2 regions of the Bacillus sp. LQ16 genome follow, and region 1 is predicted to be linked to the other one. Evidence: a T-box and tRNA genes for the amino acid it is inferred to sense, from the RefSeq annotation. Region 1 holds a T-box; the other holds one or more tRNA genes.
What was found. A T-box is a leader RNA that pairs with one kind of tRNA and senses whether it is charged. The one in region 1 lies ahead of asnS (asparagine--tRNA ligase), so its partner is inferred to be a tRNA-Asn.

Region 2: it encodes a tRNA-Asn, which carries the amino acid that the T-box ahead of asnS (asparagine--tRNA ligase) is inferred to sense. The anticodon was not compared.

Annotation. Positions count from the first base shown of each region.
Region 1 is NZ_CM173491.1:4,435,657-4,445,928, reverse strand. Features, by position in the region: gene pheT (phenylalanine--tRNA ligase subunit beta) at 1-2,420, shown strand, start outside; T-box leader at 2,574-2,825, shown strand; gene asnS (asparagine--tRNA ligase) at 2,878-4,269, shown strand; gene AC3EMB_RS22425 (YuzL family protein) at 4,362-4,496, shown strand; gene AC3EMB_RS22420 (hypothetical protein) at 4,538-4,789, opposite strand; partial or broken gene AC3EMB_RS22415 (hypothetical protein) at 4,803-5,036, opposite strand; gene rnhC (ribonuclease HIII) at 5,169-6,104, opposite strand; gene zapA (cell division protein ZapA) at 6,229-6,498, shown strand; gene AC3EMB_RS22400 (CvpA family protein) at 6,500-7,039, shown strand; gene polX (DNA polymerase/3'-5' exonuclease PolX) at 7,095-8,813, shown strand; gene AC3EMB_RS22390 (endonuclease MutS2) at 8,833-10,272, shown strand, end outside.
Region 2 is NZ_CM173491.1:772,621-779,100, forward strand. Features, by position in the region: rRNA gene AC3EMB_RS03805 (23S ribosomal RNA) at 1-995, shown strand, start outside; rRNA gene rrf (5S ribosomal RNA) at 1,097-1,212, shown strand; tRNA gene AC3EMB_RS03815 (tRNA-Val) at 1,218-1,293, shown strand; tRNA gene AC3EMB_RS03820 (tRNA-Tyr) at 1,302-1,385, shown strand; tRNA gene AC3EMB_RS03825 (tRNA-Gln) at 1,397-1,471, shown strand; tRNA gene AC3EMB_RS03830 (tRNA-Lys) at 1,476-1,551, shown strand; tRNA gene AC3EMB_RS03835 (tRNA-Leu) at 1,567-1,647, shown strand; tRNA gene AC3EMB_RS03840 (tRNA-Gly) at 1,677-1,751, shown strand; tRNA gene AC3EMB_RS03845 (tRNA-Leu) at 1,768-1,856, shown strand; tRNA gene AC3EMB_RS03850 (tRNA-Arg) at 1,860-1,933, shown strand; tRNA gene AC3EMB_RS03855 (tRNA-Pro) at 1,944-2,017, shown strand; tRNA gene AC3EMB_RS03860 (tRNA-Ala) at 2,033-2,105, shown strand; tRNA gene AC3EMB_RS03865 (tRNA-Ser) at 2,126-2,218, shown strand; tRNA gene AC3EMB_RS03870 (tRNA-Ser) at 2,273-2,365, shown strand; tRNA gene AC3EMB_RS03875 (tRNA-Met) at 2,385-2,461, shown strand; tRNA gene AC3EMB_RS03880 (tRNA-Asp) at 2,465-2,540, shown strand; tRNA gene AC3EMB_RS03885 (tRNA-Phe) at 2,549-2,624, shown strand; tRNA gene AC3EMB_RS03890 (tRNA-Thr) at 2,634-2,706, shown strand; tRNA gene AC3EMB_RS03895 (tRNA-Trp) at 2,713-2,783, shown strand; tRNA gene AC3EMB_RS03900 (tRNA-Ile) at 2,794-2,870, shown strand; tRNA gene AC3EMB_RS03905 (tRNA-Asn) at 2,879-2,953, shown strand; tRNA gene AC3EMB_RS03910 (tRNA-Glu) at 2,955-3,026, shown strand; gene AC3EMB_RS03915 (CBS domain-containing protein) at 3,156-3,575, shown strand; gene AC3EMB_RS03920 (DUF3965 domain-containing protein) at 3,897-5,048, shown strand; gene AC3EMB_RS03925 (hypothetical protein) at 5,289-5,627, opposite strand; gene AC3EMB_RS03930 (SH3 domain-containing protein) at 5,633-6,480, opposite strand, start outside.

The DNA.
Region 1 (10,272 bases):
TGTTCGTATCATATCGTTGGTTACAAGAGTATGTAGATATTAAAGATGTAACAGCACAAGAACTAGCAGACAAAATCACGAAAAGTGGTATTGAAGTAGAAGGCGTTGAAGTATTAAATAAAGGTGTAAAAGGTGTTGTAGTTGGTCACGTATTAGAATGTGAAAAACACCCAGAAGCTGATAAATTAAGCAAATGCTTAATCGATATCGGTGAAGAAGAGCCAGTTCAAATTATTTGTGGAGCTGCTAACATTGCAAAAGGTTTAAAAGTACCAGTTGCAAAAGTTGGTGCTGTACTTCCTGGTAACTTCAAAATTAAAAAAGCAAAACTACGTGGTGAAGCTTCTCACGGTATGGTTTGTGCTCTTCAAGAGCTTGGCATTGATGGAAAGTTAGTTTCAAAAGAATATGCAGATGGTATCTTCATCTTCCCAAGTGACGCTGAAGTTGGTGCAGATGCACTTGAAATTTTAAACTTACACGATGAAGTACTTGAGCTTGGTTTAACACCAAACCGTGCAGATTGCTTAAACATGTTAGGTGTTGCATATGAAGTGGCTGCTATTTACGGGCGAGAAGTAAAACTTCCAGCTATCGAATTACAAGAAATAGCAGAAAAAACTTCTGATTATATTTCTGTAAGTGTAGAAGCGAAAGAAGAAAACCCATTATACATTGCAAAAATGGTTAAAAACGTAAAGATTGGTCCATCACCAATGTGGATGCAAACTCGCCTTATGGCAGCTGGCATTCGTCCAATTAGCAACGTAGTTGATATTACAAACTACATTTTAATGGAATACGGTCAACCGTTACATGCATTCGATTACGATAAATTAGGTTCAAAAGAAATCGTTGTTCGTCTTGCAAAAGAAGGCGAAAAAATTGAAACGTTAGATGATCAAGAGCGTACATTACAAAGCCACCACCTTGTAATTACAAACGGAACAAAAGCTTTAGCTGTTGCTGGTGTAATGGGCGGAGCGGATTCTGAAGTTACAAATGAGACAGTAAACGTTCTAATTGAGTCTGCATACTTTGCAGGTCAAACAGTGCGTCGTACATCAAAAGACTTAGGTCTTCGTAGTGAATCAAGTGCACGTTTCGAAAAAGGAATCGACCCAACACGTACATTTGAAGCAATTCAACACGCAGCTGCTTTAATGGCGAAATATGCTGGCGGTGAAGCGCTTGAAGGTGTAGTAGAAGCTGACAACTTACAAGTACAAGAGCGTACAGTATCTGTTACTGCTGAAAAAGTAAACCGTGTATTAGGTACAAATATTTCTGCGAGTGAAATGGGTACAATGTTTACAAACTTGAAATTCCCATTCACAGAAGTAGAAGGAACATTCCATGTAAATGTACCAGCACGTCGTCCTGATATTACAATTTCAGAAGACTTAGTAGAAGAAGTGGGCCGTCTATACGGTTATGACCACATTCCAGTTACATTACCTTCTGGAACGATGACTCGTGGTAAATTAACATCAGCACAAACGAAACGTCGTAAAGTACGTCGCTTCTTAGAGGGTGCTGGTTTATATGAAGCAATCACGTATTCATTAACAAGCGCTGACAAAGCGAAACAATACATGGTTGAGCCAAACGAAAAAGCACCTGTAAACCTTGCGCTTCCAATGAGCGAAGAGCGTAGCCAACTTCGTTTAAGCTTAGTGCCACAATTGCTAGAAGCAGTTTCATACAATGTTGCTCGTAAAAACGACAGCGTTGCTTTATACGAAGTAGGTTCTATCTTCTTACCAACAGAAGCAGGAGAACTTCCGAAAGAAGAACAACACCTTGCAGGTGTTATGACAGGTCTTGCCCTTCACCATGCATGGCAAGGTGAGAAGAAAGTAGTAGACTTCTTCGTTATGAAAGGTGTACTAGAAGGACTATTTGACGTACTTGGCGTTTCAAACCAAATCACATATGCACCAGCAAAACGTGAAGGTATGCACCCAGGCCGTACAGCTGACATCGTATTAGATGGCGAAGTAATTGGTTTCATCGGTCAATTGCACCCAGAAGCAGAAAAACAATTAGATGTGAAAAATACATTCGTATTTGAACTATCTCTTGTAAAAGTATTCGGTGCAGACGCTGAAGAAACTTACTACTCAGCAATTCCGCGTTTCCCATCTATGACACGTGACATGGCTGTTGTAGTAACAAAAGAAACAAAAGCTGGTGAAATGAAGCAAGTCATTGCTGAAGCTGGCGGAGAACTTCTGAAAGACGTAACACTATTCGACTTATACGAAGGTGAAAAAATGGAAGAAGGCAAGAAATCACTTGCATTCTCTATGACTTACTTCGATGCAGAACGTACGTTAACAGACGAAGAAGTAACAGAAGCACATAACCGTGTATTAACAACGGTAGAAGAGAAATTTGGTGCGGAGTTACGTAAGTAATTAGAAAATTGCCGGATTCATTCCGGCAATTTTTTTATTGCACAATCGTCGAAAGATGTCGGTAAGTCGATATATTACAAAAATCGCTTATATATTTTCTGGCATCTTGCATCTTTCTCTCGAATGTAGTACATTAATTTTAGTTTAACAAAATGAAAGACGATGATAAGGAAAAGTAGTATATACTATAATCCAAAGCGAGTCAGGGGCGGTGAGAGCCTGATGAGGCGGTATATGTGAAGAACACCTTGGAGTTGCTAACCGAAATTGAATCTTGTATTCAAGAGTAGACTTAGACGGGAATCCGGCCTGTTACAAACCGGGAAGTATGTATTACATACGAGTTAAAGTTGGTCTTTATGACAAATTGGGTGGTACCGCGAAGTTTAACCTTTCGTCCCTTTATGGATGAAAGGTTTTTTTGTATTTAAATATATCAGCAAAGGAGAATTTCACTATGGAAAACACATTAGTAAAAAGTCTGTATAGAGATACAGAAAAGTATGCAGGTCAAACAGTACAAGTATCAGGGTGGATTCGTAACTTACGTGATTCAAAAGCATTTGGTTTCATCGAATTAAACGACGGTAGCTTCTTCAAAAGCGTTCAAATCGTTTTCGATACAGAATTAGAGAACTTTAAAGAAATTGCAAAGCTTCCACTTAGCTCTTCAGTGAAAGTAGAAGGTAAAGTAATTGCAACGCCTGGGGCGAAGCAACCATTTGAAATTAAAGCAGAAAAAATTGATATCGAGGGCTTATCAGATTCTGATTACCCACTTCAAAAGAAGCGTCATACGTTTGAATACTTACGTACAATCGCTCACTTACGTCCAAGAACAAATGCATTCTCTGCAACGTTCCGCGTACGTTCTATCGCAGCATTTGCGATTCATCAGTTCTTCCAAGAGCGTGGATTTGTACATGTTCACACACCAATCATCACTGGTAGTGATACAGAAGGTGCTGGCGAAATGTTCCGCGTAACAACACAAGATTTAAACAACGTACCAAAAGGTGAAGACGGACAAGTTGATGAATCAAAAGACTTCTTCGGTAAAGAAACAAACTTAACAGTAAGTGGACAGCTGAACGCTGAAGCGTATGCATTAGCATTCCGTGATGTATATACATTCGGACCTACATTCCGTGCGGAAAACTCAAACACAACTCGCCACGCTGCTGAGTTCTGGATGGTTGAGCCTGAGATTGCATTCGCTGAGTTAGGCGATGTAATGGATCTTACAGAAGATATGCTGAAATATGCAATGAAATATGTATTAGAGCATGCACCAGAAGAAATGGACTTCTTCAACAGTTTCGTTGATAAAACAGTTCTAGAGCGTATGAACAACGTGATTAACTCTGACTTCGGTCGCATCACATATACAGAAGCAATTAAAGTACTTCAAGAATCAGGTGCTGACTTCAAATACCCAGTAGAATGGGGTATTGACTTACAAACAGAGCATGAAAGATACTTATCAGAAGAGATCTTCAAACGCCCTGTATTCGTAACTGACTACCCGAAAGACATTAAAGCGTTCTACATGCGTATGAATGAAGATGGAAAAACAGTAGCTGCTACTGACCTTCTAGTTCCTGGCATCGGCGAATTAATCGGCGGAAGTCAACGTGAAGAAAGAATGGACGTTTTAGTAGACAGAATTAAAGAATTAGGTATGAACGAAGAGGACTACTGGTGGTACTTAGAACTTAGAAAATACGGCGGTACAAAACACGCTGGATTCGGTCTAGGTTTCGAGCGCTTCCTAATGTACATCACTGGTATGGCTAACATCCGTGACGTAATTCCATTCCCAAGAACTCCAGGTTCTTCTGAGTTCTAAAATGTGAAAAAAGCGAGAGGATTTCCTCTCGCTTTTTATTTTGCATAGTTTATTACCCTGTAGCAAAAAGTAACGCGAAGGGGTGAATATAAATGAGTAAAAAAGTAAAAAAAGATCATTCAAGATCGGGCCTAGGTTCTCCAGAAGTAGAAGGACAAGGAACGACGACACATGAAACAGGTTCTCATAAAGTACCTTCATCTAATAAGAAGCAGAAACGAAGCTAATATAACAAAGGAGAGTCTTAAGGGCTCTCCTTTGTTATGTGTTACATCATATTATCGTTAATTTCTTTTGTAATCTTATTTATGTCTTTGTCTAATCGATCGAAATAGAAAAACCACAGTAAACTTATGAACACGTAATAGATGGCCATAACGCTAAGGCTATCAGATATGTTTTCGAATGTGGATTTAGTAGTGAAGAAAGTGCCCCAAACAGTAGAAATAATGAAGTAAGAAAGTGGAACTACGAGGTGTATGAAAACATATAATAATTTTTTAACTTTCACAGCGTCCATATGAATTCCCTCCTTATGTAAACAATCCTTTTCTTCTAATCATGAATTCAAATTCCTCACAGAAGTGTTGTAGCTTGTTGTGCATCGTGTTTCACGATAAATTTTCGAATCCGAAAATTTAATAGGAATGATCTACCATATCTTTCGATTAAATTTTGGAACTCCTGTTGCTCACTTAATAGTTGGATATTCTCCCTAATTTTGAATTGTCTTTCATGGGATTACCTAGTAAGATGTTTAGAATCATTTATAGAAATAGTAATAGGAATTATCTTCTTTAATTTTAATAATATGTATATTTATGTTGTGACATAATTACAAGGACAATAGTAGGGTGAAACAAAAAACAGGAGTTTGTAGGCTCCTGTTTTTGTCGATACTATTTTAATAAGCGAAACGCCTTCTCTGTATTAGCAAAATGCAGTTTCACAAACTCAGGTAATCGTTCTTTACCAAGCTTTTGAATTAATTTAGCAGCGGCGATATCAACTTGTTTACCAGCACCTTTTGGAAGTGGCATACCAGCTTTTTTACTTAGTTCGTCAAACTGTTTTACGAATGAGTAGCGAGCTAAAATAGAAGCAGCGGCTACTGCTAAATGGACGCTTTCACCTTTCGTAGCGAAATAAACATTTTCACGCTGTACCTGTTTTTGTTTTGCTAAATATTTATAGTATGTATCAGGTTGTGTGAATTGATCGATTAAGACGCCTTCAGGTTTTGTAGGTGCCATTTTAGCTAATAAGTTTGTAATAGCTTTATTGTGTAGTAAAGCTTTTAACTTACCTTGATTGTTTCCTTTATCAAATAGCTCGTTATATTTTTCATTATGAAGGACAAGAGAGCTGTAAGGAACAACGTGTAGAAGTTGTTTCGCAATGGCAGTAATTTGATCGTCATTTAAGTTTTTAGAGTCTTTTACACCAAGTTCTTTTAGCAGTGGGATTTGCTCTGCATCCACATATACAGCAACGACTGTCATCGGTCCAAAGAAATCTCCCGTACCAACTTCATCAGACCCTACAATAGACATTGTACCGATGGAAGCGGGCGGCGCATAACGATGGGAATCGACAGATTTTTTTACAGCTGTTTTCGGTGTTTGAGAGACAGTTTGCCAACGAGAAGCTTCTGCTTCAGCGCGGCCTCCTTGGAACATTACTTTTCCAGATTTATACGCTGTAATTGTGCAAGATGGTACCTTTGCCATGAAGATTCCGCCTTGTGGAATTTTTGGGCTAAGCGAATGTTTATATTGTTGTTTCATGTCTTCAATTACTGTAGAATTTGTTTGAATTACGATAGAATTTGACATAATGGTCGCCCCTTTTTTTATATTGTTATTTTTATCATATCGGATTGTTCTTTCTGTTTCCATATTATGAAGGTTCATGGTATGATAAACTTTAGGATTCTGTACGTGATTGGAGGCCGGTGAGTTGTCACAACAAAAGGGAAAGAAAAGTCGAATTAATGTAGAAATCTATGGTCAGCAATATTCAGTTGTTGGCGATGAAAGTACAAGTCATATCCGCATGGTAGCAGCGATTGTGGATGATAAAATGCGCGAACTCAATGCCAAGAATCCTTCGCTTGACACGAGTAGACTAGCGGTATTGACGGCGGTAAACGTCATACACGATTACATAAAATTAAAAGAAGAACATGAGAAATTGAAAGAAAGTATGACAAAAAAAGGAATGGAATAACATGATTGATATTATTATCATTTTACTGCTTGTTATGGGATTTTTCCTCGGCTTACGCAGAGGGTTTATTCTGCAACTTGTAAAGTTAACAAGCTTTATTATCGCATACCTTGTTGCATACTGGTACTGTAAAGATTTAGCGCCAGCACTTGCGAAATTTATTCCGTATCCATTTGATAAAAACGTATCTGTTCCAGAATGGATTGATGCAAATAATATTGAGACAGTATTTTATCAAGCGCTTGCGTTTATCATATTGTTTATTATCACTAAAATTGCACTTTCATTACTTGGTAATTTGTTAAATATGTTTGCAGAAATACCGGTTTTAAAGCAAGTAAATGCGTTTGCGGGGGCAATCCTCGGATTTTTAGAAGTATATATTATTTTGTTTGTCTTAATTATCATTGGAAATATTCTTCCGATTGAACAAGTACAAACACCATTACAAAAATCATCAATTAGCAAAATAATTGTAGACGATACACCGATTCTATCTGAAAAGGTGAAGGAACTATGGCAGACAGGTAGCAGAGTATAACTTCTCTTTTTTCGGAAAGAGAAGTTTTTTTCTATGAAAGAAAGGCGGGGCAATGATGAAAGTAAATAAAAAACAAGTTATCAAATTATTAGAGACAATCGGGCTTTTTATGGAACTAAAGGGTGCGAATCCATTTAAAATATCTGCATTTCGTAAAGCGGCAGCAGCATTAGAAAGTGACGATCGTAGTCTTTCTGAAATTGAAGATTTCACAAAGATTCCAGGGATCGGAAAAGGAACAGCAGCCGTTATTCAAGAATATATAGAATCGGGAACATCTGAAGTATTGCAAGAACTTGAGAAAGAAGTACCTAGTAGCTTATTGCCGTTATTAAAACTACCAGGACTTGGTGGTAAAAAGGTGGCTAAGTTATATAAAGAACTTGGTGTTGTTGATATGGAATCGCTAAAAGCTGTTTGTGAGGAAAATAAAGTACAGGCTTTAGCAGGTTTCGGTAAGAAGACAGAAGAGAAAATATTAGAAGCAATCGATCAAGTAGGCTCTCGTCCAGAGCGTTTACCAATTGCGATGGTATTGCCTATTGCCGGGGAAATAGAGGAGAAATTGTCGAATGTTGCTGAAGTCATTCGTTTCTCTCGCGCTGGTAGCTTACGCCGTGTTCGTGAGACAGTGAAAGATTTAGATTTTATCATTGCAACGACAGAACCAGCAGCGGTACGTGAGCATTTACTACAATTCGATAATATGATTGAAGTAATCGCGAGTGGAGATACGAAAGTTTCTGTCCGTCTTCAATATGAATATGATATTTCAATTGATTTTCGTTTAGTAAAACCAGAAGAGTTTATTACAACTCTTCACCATTTCACAGGATCAAAGGACCATAACGTAAAAATGCGTCAAATCGCAAAAGATAAAGGCGAGAAAATTAGTGAGTACGGTGTAGAGAACTTGGAAACAGGTGAAGTGAAAACATTTGAGACTGAAGAAGACTTCTTCGCTCATTTCGGTCTGCCATTTATTCCGCCAGAAGTGCGTGAAGATGGAAAAGAAATTGAATTAATTAAAGAGTATCCAAACTTAATTCAGTTTTCCGATATACAAGGTGATTTACATATGCATACAACTTGGAGTGACGGTGCTTTTTCTATTGAAGAAATGGTACAAGCGTGCCGTGCTCGTGGATACAAGTTTATGGCGATTACTGATCACTCGCAATACTTGAAAGTAGCGAATGGTTTAACGAAAGAGCGTCTTCGTGAGCAAGCGAAAGAAATTGAACGTATGAATGAAAAGTATCCAGACATTACAATTTTACGCGGAATTGAAATGGACATTTTACCAGATGCCTCGCTTGATTTTGATGATGAAGTATTAGAAGAATTAGACTATGTCATTGGAGCGATTCACTCTAGCTTCTCACAAGACCGTGAAACGATTATGAAACGTCTGCGTACTGCACTTGAGAATAAACATGTCACAATGATTGCCCATCCGACAGGACGTCTTCTCGGGCGCCGTGAGGGTTATGATGTAGATACAGATTTATTAATTAAACTCGCAAAAGAGACAAATACAGTTTTAGAATTAAATGCGAATCCGAACCGTCTAGATTTAAGCGCGAAATTATTAAAACAAGCACAAGATGCTGGTGTAAAAGTAGCGATTAATACGGATGCTCATACACTTGAAATGTTAGAAGATATGGAAACAGGTGTAGCTGCAGCACGTAAAGGTTGGATTCAAAAAGATAACGTGATTAACACATGGGATATTGAACGTTTATTAGACTATATTAAACGTAATAAGTAACACAAGGGGGACCTGCAACATGTTAGAAAGAACGTTGCGTGTATTAGAATACAATAAAGTAAAAGAACAATTACTTGAACATACAGCCTCTTCACTTGGCCGTGATAAAGTGAAGAATTTAGTGCCGAGCACTGATTTTGAAGAAATTGTGGAAATGCAAGATACAACGGATGAAGCAGCGAAAGTCATTCGTTTAAAAGGTAGTGCACCATTAGGTGGCATTACGGATATTCGCTCAAATGTGAAGCGTGCAAAGATTGGAAGTATGTTAAGCCCCAATGAACTACTTGATATTGCGAATACGATGTATGGTAGTCGTAATATGAAACGTTTTATTGAAGATATGGCTGATAACGGTGTCGAGCTTCCGATTTTAGAAACTCATGTCGCTCAAATTGTATCTTTATATGAGTTAGAAAAGAAAATTACAAATTGCATCGGTGATGGCGGTGAAGTAGTCGATAGCGCGAGTGATAAACTGCGTGGTATTCGTACTCAAATTCGTACTGCAGAAAGCCGTATTCGTGAAAAGTTAGAAAATATGACACGTTCTTCAAACGCGCAAAAGATGCTGTCTGACTCGATTGTAACAATTCGTAATGAACGTTACGTAATCCCAGTAAAACAAGAATACCGCGGCGTATATGGCGGTATTGTTCACGACCAATCTGCTTCTGGACAAACATTATTTATTGAACCACAAGTAATTGTAGAATTAAATAATGCACTACAAGAAGCACGTGTGAAAGAAAAACAAGAAATTGAACGCATCTTATTAATGTTAACAGAAGAAGTGGCAGTAGAAGCCGATATCGTTTTATCAAACGTAGAAGTAGTTGCAAATCTTGATTTCATCTTTGCGAAAGCTTTTTATGCGAAGCGAATTAAAGCAACGAAACCAATCGTAAATAACGAGCGTTATATGGATTTAAGACAAGCTCGTCACCCGCTAATCGATCCAGAAATTATTGTGCCAAATAACATTATGCTAGGTAAAGATTTCACAACAATTGTTATTACAGGACCGAATACAGGTGGTAAAACAGTTACGCTGAAAACGGTTGGTATTTGTGTATTAATGGCGCAATCTGGCCTTCACATTCCAGTAATGGATGAGTCAGAGATTTGTGTATTTAAAAATATCTTTGCTGATATTGGTGATGAGCAGTCGATTGAACAAAGCTTAAGTACGTTCTCCTCACATATGGTGAACATTGTAGATATTTTAGAAAAAGCTGATTTTGAAAGCTTAGTTTTATTTGATGAATTAGGTGCTGGAACAGACCCGCAAGAAGGTGCTGCACTAGCCATTTCGATTTTAGATGAAGTATGTAACCGCGGTGCTCGCGTTGTTGCTACGACGCATTACCCAGAATTAAAAGCGTACGGATATAACCGTGAGCAAGTTATTAATGCGAGTGTTGAGTTCGATGTGAACACATTAAGCCCAACGTATAAA
Region 2 (6,480 bases), 1.7 Mb from region 1:
CGGCCGTAACTATAACGGTCCTAAGGTAGCGAAATTCCTTGTCGGGTAAGTTCCGACCCGCACGAAAGGTGTAACGATTTGGGCACTGTCTCAACCAGAGACTCGGTGAAATTATAGTACCTGTGAAGATGCAGGTTACCCGCGACAGGACGGAAAGACCCCGTGGAGCTTTACTGTAGCCTGATATTGAATTTTGGTACAGTTTGTACAGGATAGGCGGGAGCCATTGAAACCGGAGCGCTAGCTTCGGTGGAGGCGCTGGTGGGATACCGCCCTGACTGTATTGAAATTCTAACCTACGGGTCTTATCGACCCGGGAGACAGTGTCAGGTGGGCAGTTTGACTGGGGCGGTCGCCTCCTAAAGTGTAACGGAGGCGCCCAAAGGTTCCCTCAGAATGGTTGGAAATCATTCGTAGAGTGCAAAGGCATAAGGGAGCTTGACTGCGAGACCTACAAGTCGAGCAGGGACGAAAGTCGGGCTTAGTGATCCGGTGGTTCCGCATGGAAGGGCCATCGCTCAACGGATAAAAGCTACCCCGGGGATAACAGGCTTATCTCCCCCAAGAGTCCACATCGACGGGGAGGTTTGGCACCTCGATGTCGGCTCATCGCATCCTGGGGCTGTAGTCGGTCCCAAGGGTTGGGCTGTTCGCCCATTAAAGCGGTACGCGAGCTGGGTTCAGAACGTCGTGAGACAGTTCGGTCCCTATCCGTCGTGGGCGTAGGAAATTTGAGAGGAGCTGTCCTTAGTACGAGAGGACCGGGATGGACGCACCGCTGGTGTACCAGTTGTTCTGCCAAGGGCATAGCTGGGTAGCTATGTGCGGAAGGGATAAGTGCTGAAAGCATCTAAGCATGAAGCCCCCCTCAAGATGAGATTTCCCATAGCGTAAGCTAGTAAGATCCCTGAAAGATGATCAGGTTGATAGGTTCGAGGTGGAAGCATGGTGACATGTGGAGCTGACGAATACTAATAGATCGAGGACTTAACCATATAATATGAAGCAATGTTATCTAGTTTTGAAAGAATATAAAAAACTTGTTGACTTTTAAAAGCAAATGAGTTAAAATGATTCTTGTCTTAAATGAATACAGTCTGGTAATGATGGCAGAGAGGTCACACCCGTTCCCATACCGAACACGGAAGTTAAGCTCTCTAGCGCCGATGGTAGTTGGGACCTTGTCCCTGTGAGAGTAGGACGTTGCCAGGCAAAATGGAGGATTAGCTCAGCTGGGAGAGCACCTGCCTTACAAGCAGGGGGTCGGCGGTTCGATCCCGTCATCCTCCACCATATATGTCGGAGGGGTAGCGAAGTGGCTAAACGCGGCGGACTGTAAATCCGCTCCTTCGGGTTCGGCAGTTCGAATCTGCCCCCCTCCACCATTCTTAATTAATGGGCTATAGCCAAGCGGTAAGGCAACGGACTTTGACTCCGTCATGCGCTGGTTCGAATCCAGCTAGCCCAGCCATTAAGAGCCATTAGCTCAGTTGGTAGAGCATCTGACTTTTAATCAGAGGGTCGAAGGTTCGAATCCTTCATGGCTCACCATTTTTAATAAAATATGCGGGTGTGGCGGAATTGGCAGACGCACTAGACTTAGGATCTAGCGCCTTTGGCGTGGGGGTTCGACTCCCTTCACCCGCACTTTTAATAAAATAACTCATACATGTCTTGCGGAAGTAGTTCAGTGGTAGAATACAACCTTGCCAAGGTTGGGGTCGCGGGTTCGAATCCCGTCTTCCGCTCCAATTTTCAATATGACATGCCGGGGTGGCGGAACAGGCAGACGCACAGGACTTAAAATCCTGCGGTGGGTGACCACCGTGCGGGTTCGACCCCCGCCCTCGGCACCATATGCGCCCGTAGCTCAATTGGATAGAGCGTTTGACTACGGATCAAGAGGTTAGGGGTTCGACTCCTCTCGGGCGCGCTTTTATTAACGGGAAGTGGCTCAGCTTGGTAGAGCACCTGGTTTGGGACCAGGGGGTCGCAGGTTCAAATCCTGTCTTCCCGATATTCAAAAAAACATGGGGCCTTAGCTCAGCTGGGAGAGCGCCTGCCTTGCACGCAGGAGGTCAGCGGTTCGATCCCGCTAGGCTCCACTTTATTTAATATATGTCTCGGAGGTATACCCAAGTTCGGCTGAAGGGATCGGTCTTGAAAACCGACAGGCGGTGAGAATCGCGCGGGGGTTCGAATCCCTCTACCTCCTCCATTTTTAAAAATGGTTTAGACATATAATAATAAAATATTTATTTTTTTCCTTCATGGAGGTATACCCAAGTTCGGCTGAAGGGATCGGTCTTGAAAACCGACAGGCGGCGAGAGTCGCGCGGGGGTTCGAATCCCTCTACCTCCTCCATTTTTTAATTTAATATTGTCGCGGGGTGGAGCAGCACGGTAGCTCGTCGGGCTCATAACCCGAAGGTCGCAGGTTCAAATCCTGTCCCCGCAACCAAATGGTCCCGTGGTGTAGTGGTTAACATGCCTGCCTGTCACGCAGGAGATCGCCGGTTCGACCCCGGTCGGGACCGCCATTTATGTTGGCTCGGTAGCTCAGTCGGTAGAGCAGAGGACTGAAAATCCTCGTGTCGGCGGTTCGATTCCGTCCCGAGCCACCATTTTTTTATGCCGGCTTAGCTCAATTGGTAGAGCAACTGACTTGTAATCAGTAGGTTGGGGGTTCAAGTCCTCTAGCCGGCATCATTTAGGGGCATAGTTTAAAGGTAGAACTGAGGTCTCCAAAACCTCCAGTGTGGGTTCGATTCCTACTGCCCCTGTAAAGTATATGGGCCTATAGCTCAGCTGGTTAGAGCGCACGCCTGATAAGCGTGAGGTCGATGGTTCGAGTCCATTTAGGCCCACCATATATTATTCCGCAGTAGCTCAGTGGTAGAGCTATCGGCTGTTAACCGATCGGTCGTAGGTTCGAGTCCTACCTGCGGAGCCATGGCCCGTTGGTCAAGTGGTTAAGACACCGCCCTTTCACGGCGGTAACACGGGTTCGAATCCCGTACGGGTCATACAAAAAAGAGTCAGCATTATGCTGGCTCTTTTTTATTTTGTTGATCCTTTTTATCATTTTACTTTCCAGAAATAAATAAAGGAATTTTGGAAAAGCTATGGTATGTATAAAAAGGAGGAAATAAATAATGACACGAGTTAGAGACTTAATGAGTACCCATATTGTACATTGTACACCGCTAGACAATGTATATGAGGCAGCTGTAAAAATGAAGGAAGAATCGGTTGGGTTAATTCCTGTTGTTGAAAATGAGCAGGTTGTTGGGCTTGTTACTGATCGAGATTTAGTTGTTCGAGGGATTGCTGAAAAACATCCTGGATCTAATAAAATTACAAATGTAATGACAACAAATATTATCTCAGTTTCTCCAAATGATTCTATTGAAAAAGCTACAGAGCTAATGGCACAGTATCAAATTAGACGGTTACCAGTAGTTGATAGTGGTCAGCTTATTGGCATGTTAGCACTAGGAGATTTAGCTATAAGGGAATCGGCAGATGATCAAGCTGGATTTGCCTTGAGCGAAATCTCAGAGCGTACAGAGTAAATTGAAACTTTAATTAACCGAGATTTTAATGGTCACTCATAAAGAGCTAAATTATATATAAAGTTCAGATGCATTATTCTAGTATATATGGATTAAACTAATATGTTAGCGTGATGTATCTGAGACATTATATAATAAGGATATGGTTAATAATTTCCACAGTTTTTTTAAATTTGTTATTCTTCATTTTTAATAAGAGAAAAGATGATATACTGATAGATATAAGTATTATGAGGGATTTTGAATATAACAATATTAATTTTTAGTGGTACGATAATAAATTAATATTTCCTACATAGATGAAAAGGGAAGGGGAATTATATGAAGGCTGTACAGGGCGATCCAAATTGGAATTTGGTTACAGATACATATATAGAACCAAATAATTTTGCTGAATTATTTTCTTTGCTTGTACCTTGTCACCCAAAAGGTGAGGGGAAAGAACGAACTATATTAGTATGGAAAGAGAAAGAATTTTATAAAGAAGAAAATTTAGCGGCATTTATCGTATATGGCATGAATAAAGTAAAGAATTTACCGCAGTTTCATAAAGATGAAATTCCAACTTTAGTGCGTATTCTTCGCTTATGCCAAGAGATTGGTTGGTATGAAGAGGCAAATGCTTTTATGATAGCACAAGGATTAGCTGAGTTTGTTCATACTTCATTGGAATATGAAACATGGGATCTTTTGACGCAATCAGTTGCTTTAAACTATTTAATTATTAAATATCGTATAGGTGAATTGACAGATAGGGATATTGAAATTTGGGATAGAGTTAAATTTAATGAGAAATGTATAACCGATTGTAAACATTTATTATCTCATAAAGAAGTATTGGAATTTACATTCTTTTATATGTGTAAGAGAGCGAAATCATTATCAAAAGAGCAATTAAATAGTGATATGATGAGTTTAGCAATGTATTGTAATACTTTCGTATATGATTTATATACACATGATTTATTACGGAAATATCGTAAGTGTACAGATTTCCTATCATATTATGGACCTAGTCAGGCAGTTTTAGCATGTCAAAGAGCTGTATTATCTCAAATTTCCGATCGCTTAGACCCATTAAAGACAACACATGTAGATGATTATTTATATGTAATGAAAGAAATGATGGAGCATATGACGATAGGAGTAATGGATCGATACGGTCATTTTATTGGAAAGCTACTATCTTATGTGCCATTTTTCGAGATGATACAAGTTCCACAGCATGCATATTATTGTGAAGAATTACTGTATATTTGTAAGGGCATTGAATATAAAGAAGAAACACTACGCAATTATATATTTATACAATTACATGATTGTTTACCATCATTCTTTAGGCTATTTCTTAAAAATAAGCGTTACGCAACGATTCATGATATTCTTTTCTATTGGTGCGATGACGAACAACGAATGAGCTTAGAGAAAAAATATAATCTGAGCTTTATTTATGAAAAATATGCTTGTGGATAAACAATATTTTCGATATGAAAAATTAATATAAATTAAAAAGGATCTCCAGTTTATGTGAGATCCTTTTTTGTTAGTAAAACAAGGAGAAAGTGATTAAAACAAGAAACAACATTCCATATAGGAGAAGTTGTGCAGTATAACTTCCTTGTATACCAAAAAAAGTATTGGCTTTCTTATACAAATGCAATATGTATTTTATTGGAGCATCTTTGAAAGATTGGTACACAGTGTCTCCTCTTTCTAAGCTTCTTGTTCTTGTTTTTGTTTTTGGTTATAAGGGACATTAATATATCTAGCTACAAATAATAAAACAGCCATAAAGAATACTGGAAATACAGTAGATAAATAAAAGCCATTACTAATTATATTTGTTATGAGAGCACTCAAAAGAAATATAGCGTTATAAATATGGGCAATTTTTTGTTTTAGTTGCACTTGAAATGATTCCATCATAATTTCTAATGCAACAAAAGCAATAATAATAGATAAAAATACAATGTTTGTATTGTAAATGATTAAACAACAGATTAAACCTAAAAAGGCTGCGTATTCAATTATAAGAGGTATATTGCGTGGCATACAATTTACCTAACTAAATATGGCAGTGGATTTACTGCATTTGTTTTTTCAAAATTCCATTCTCCATTATGTAATTCAAAATGAAGATGTTGCCCGTATGAATGACCTGTGTTGCCCATATGACCTACTAATTGTCCAGCTTGTACTTGATCACCAGTTTGTACAGTGCGATCCTTCATATGAGCATAAACAGTTGTATATAATTTCCCATTGATTTGATGCGCAATGAACACAACATTGCCATAGCTAGCTGAATAATAAGATTTCACAACTTTACCTGCAGCAGCAGCTTGGATAGAGACGTTCCCTGGAGCAGCAATATCTATACCATAATGCATTTGTTCCCATCGTATATCAAAGGTTGAGCTAATTCTTCCTTGAGCAGGGAATTTGAAAGCAGCTGGAATAGATGAAGGCTGATCTGTTTTAGCCTGTGGTTGATTTTGTACTACATAGTGTTTTGCTACATATCCGTATCCTGTGCCAAAACGAATTTTATACCAAGTTCCTACAGTTTCTACTACTTGTACTTGTGTACCGTTTTGTAATGAACCGAGTAGAGCGCTACTTGTACTAGTGTTGCTACGTACATTCAGATTAGGTGTTGCAACAGTATATTTTGTATTATTTTGAACGGTGATTCCTTTTACTAAGGGTTGTGAACCATTAGAGATGAATGCTTTTTGTACGTAACCCGTTTGGCCATTATGTGATATTTTATACCATTCGCCTTGATCTTCTTGAACGGTAATAAACTTGCCATTTGGTAATACATCTAAAATGGAAGATTCTAAATTAGGTTCAGAGCGAACGTTTAATGCATTAGCATTGACGATGTATTGATCATTAGATT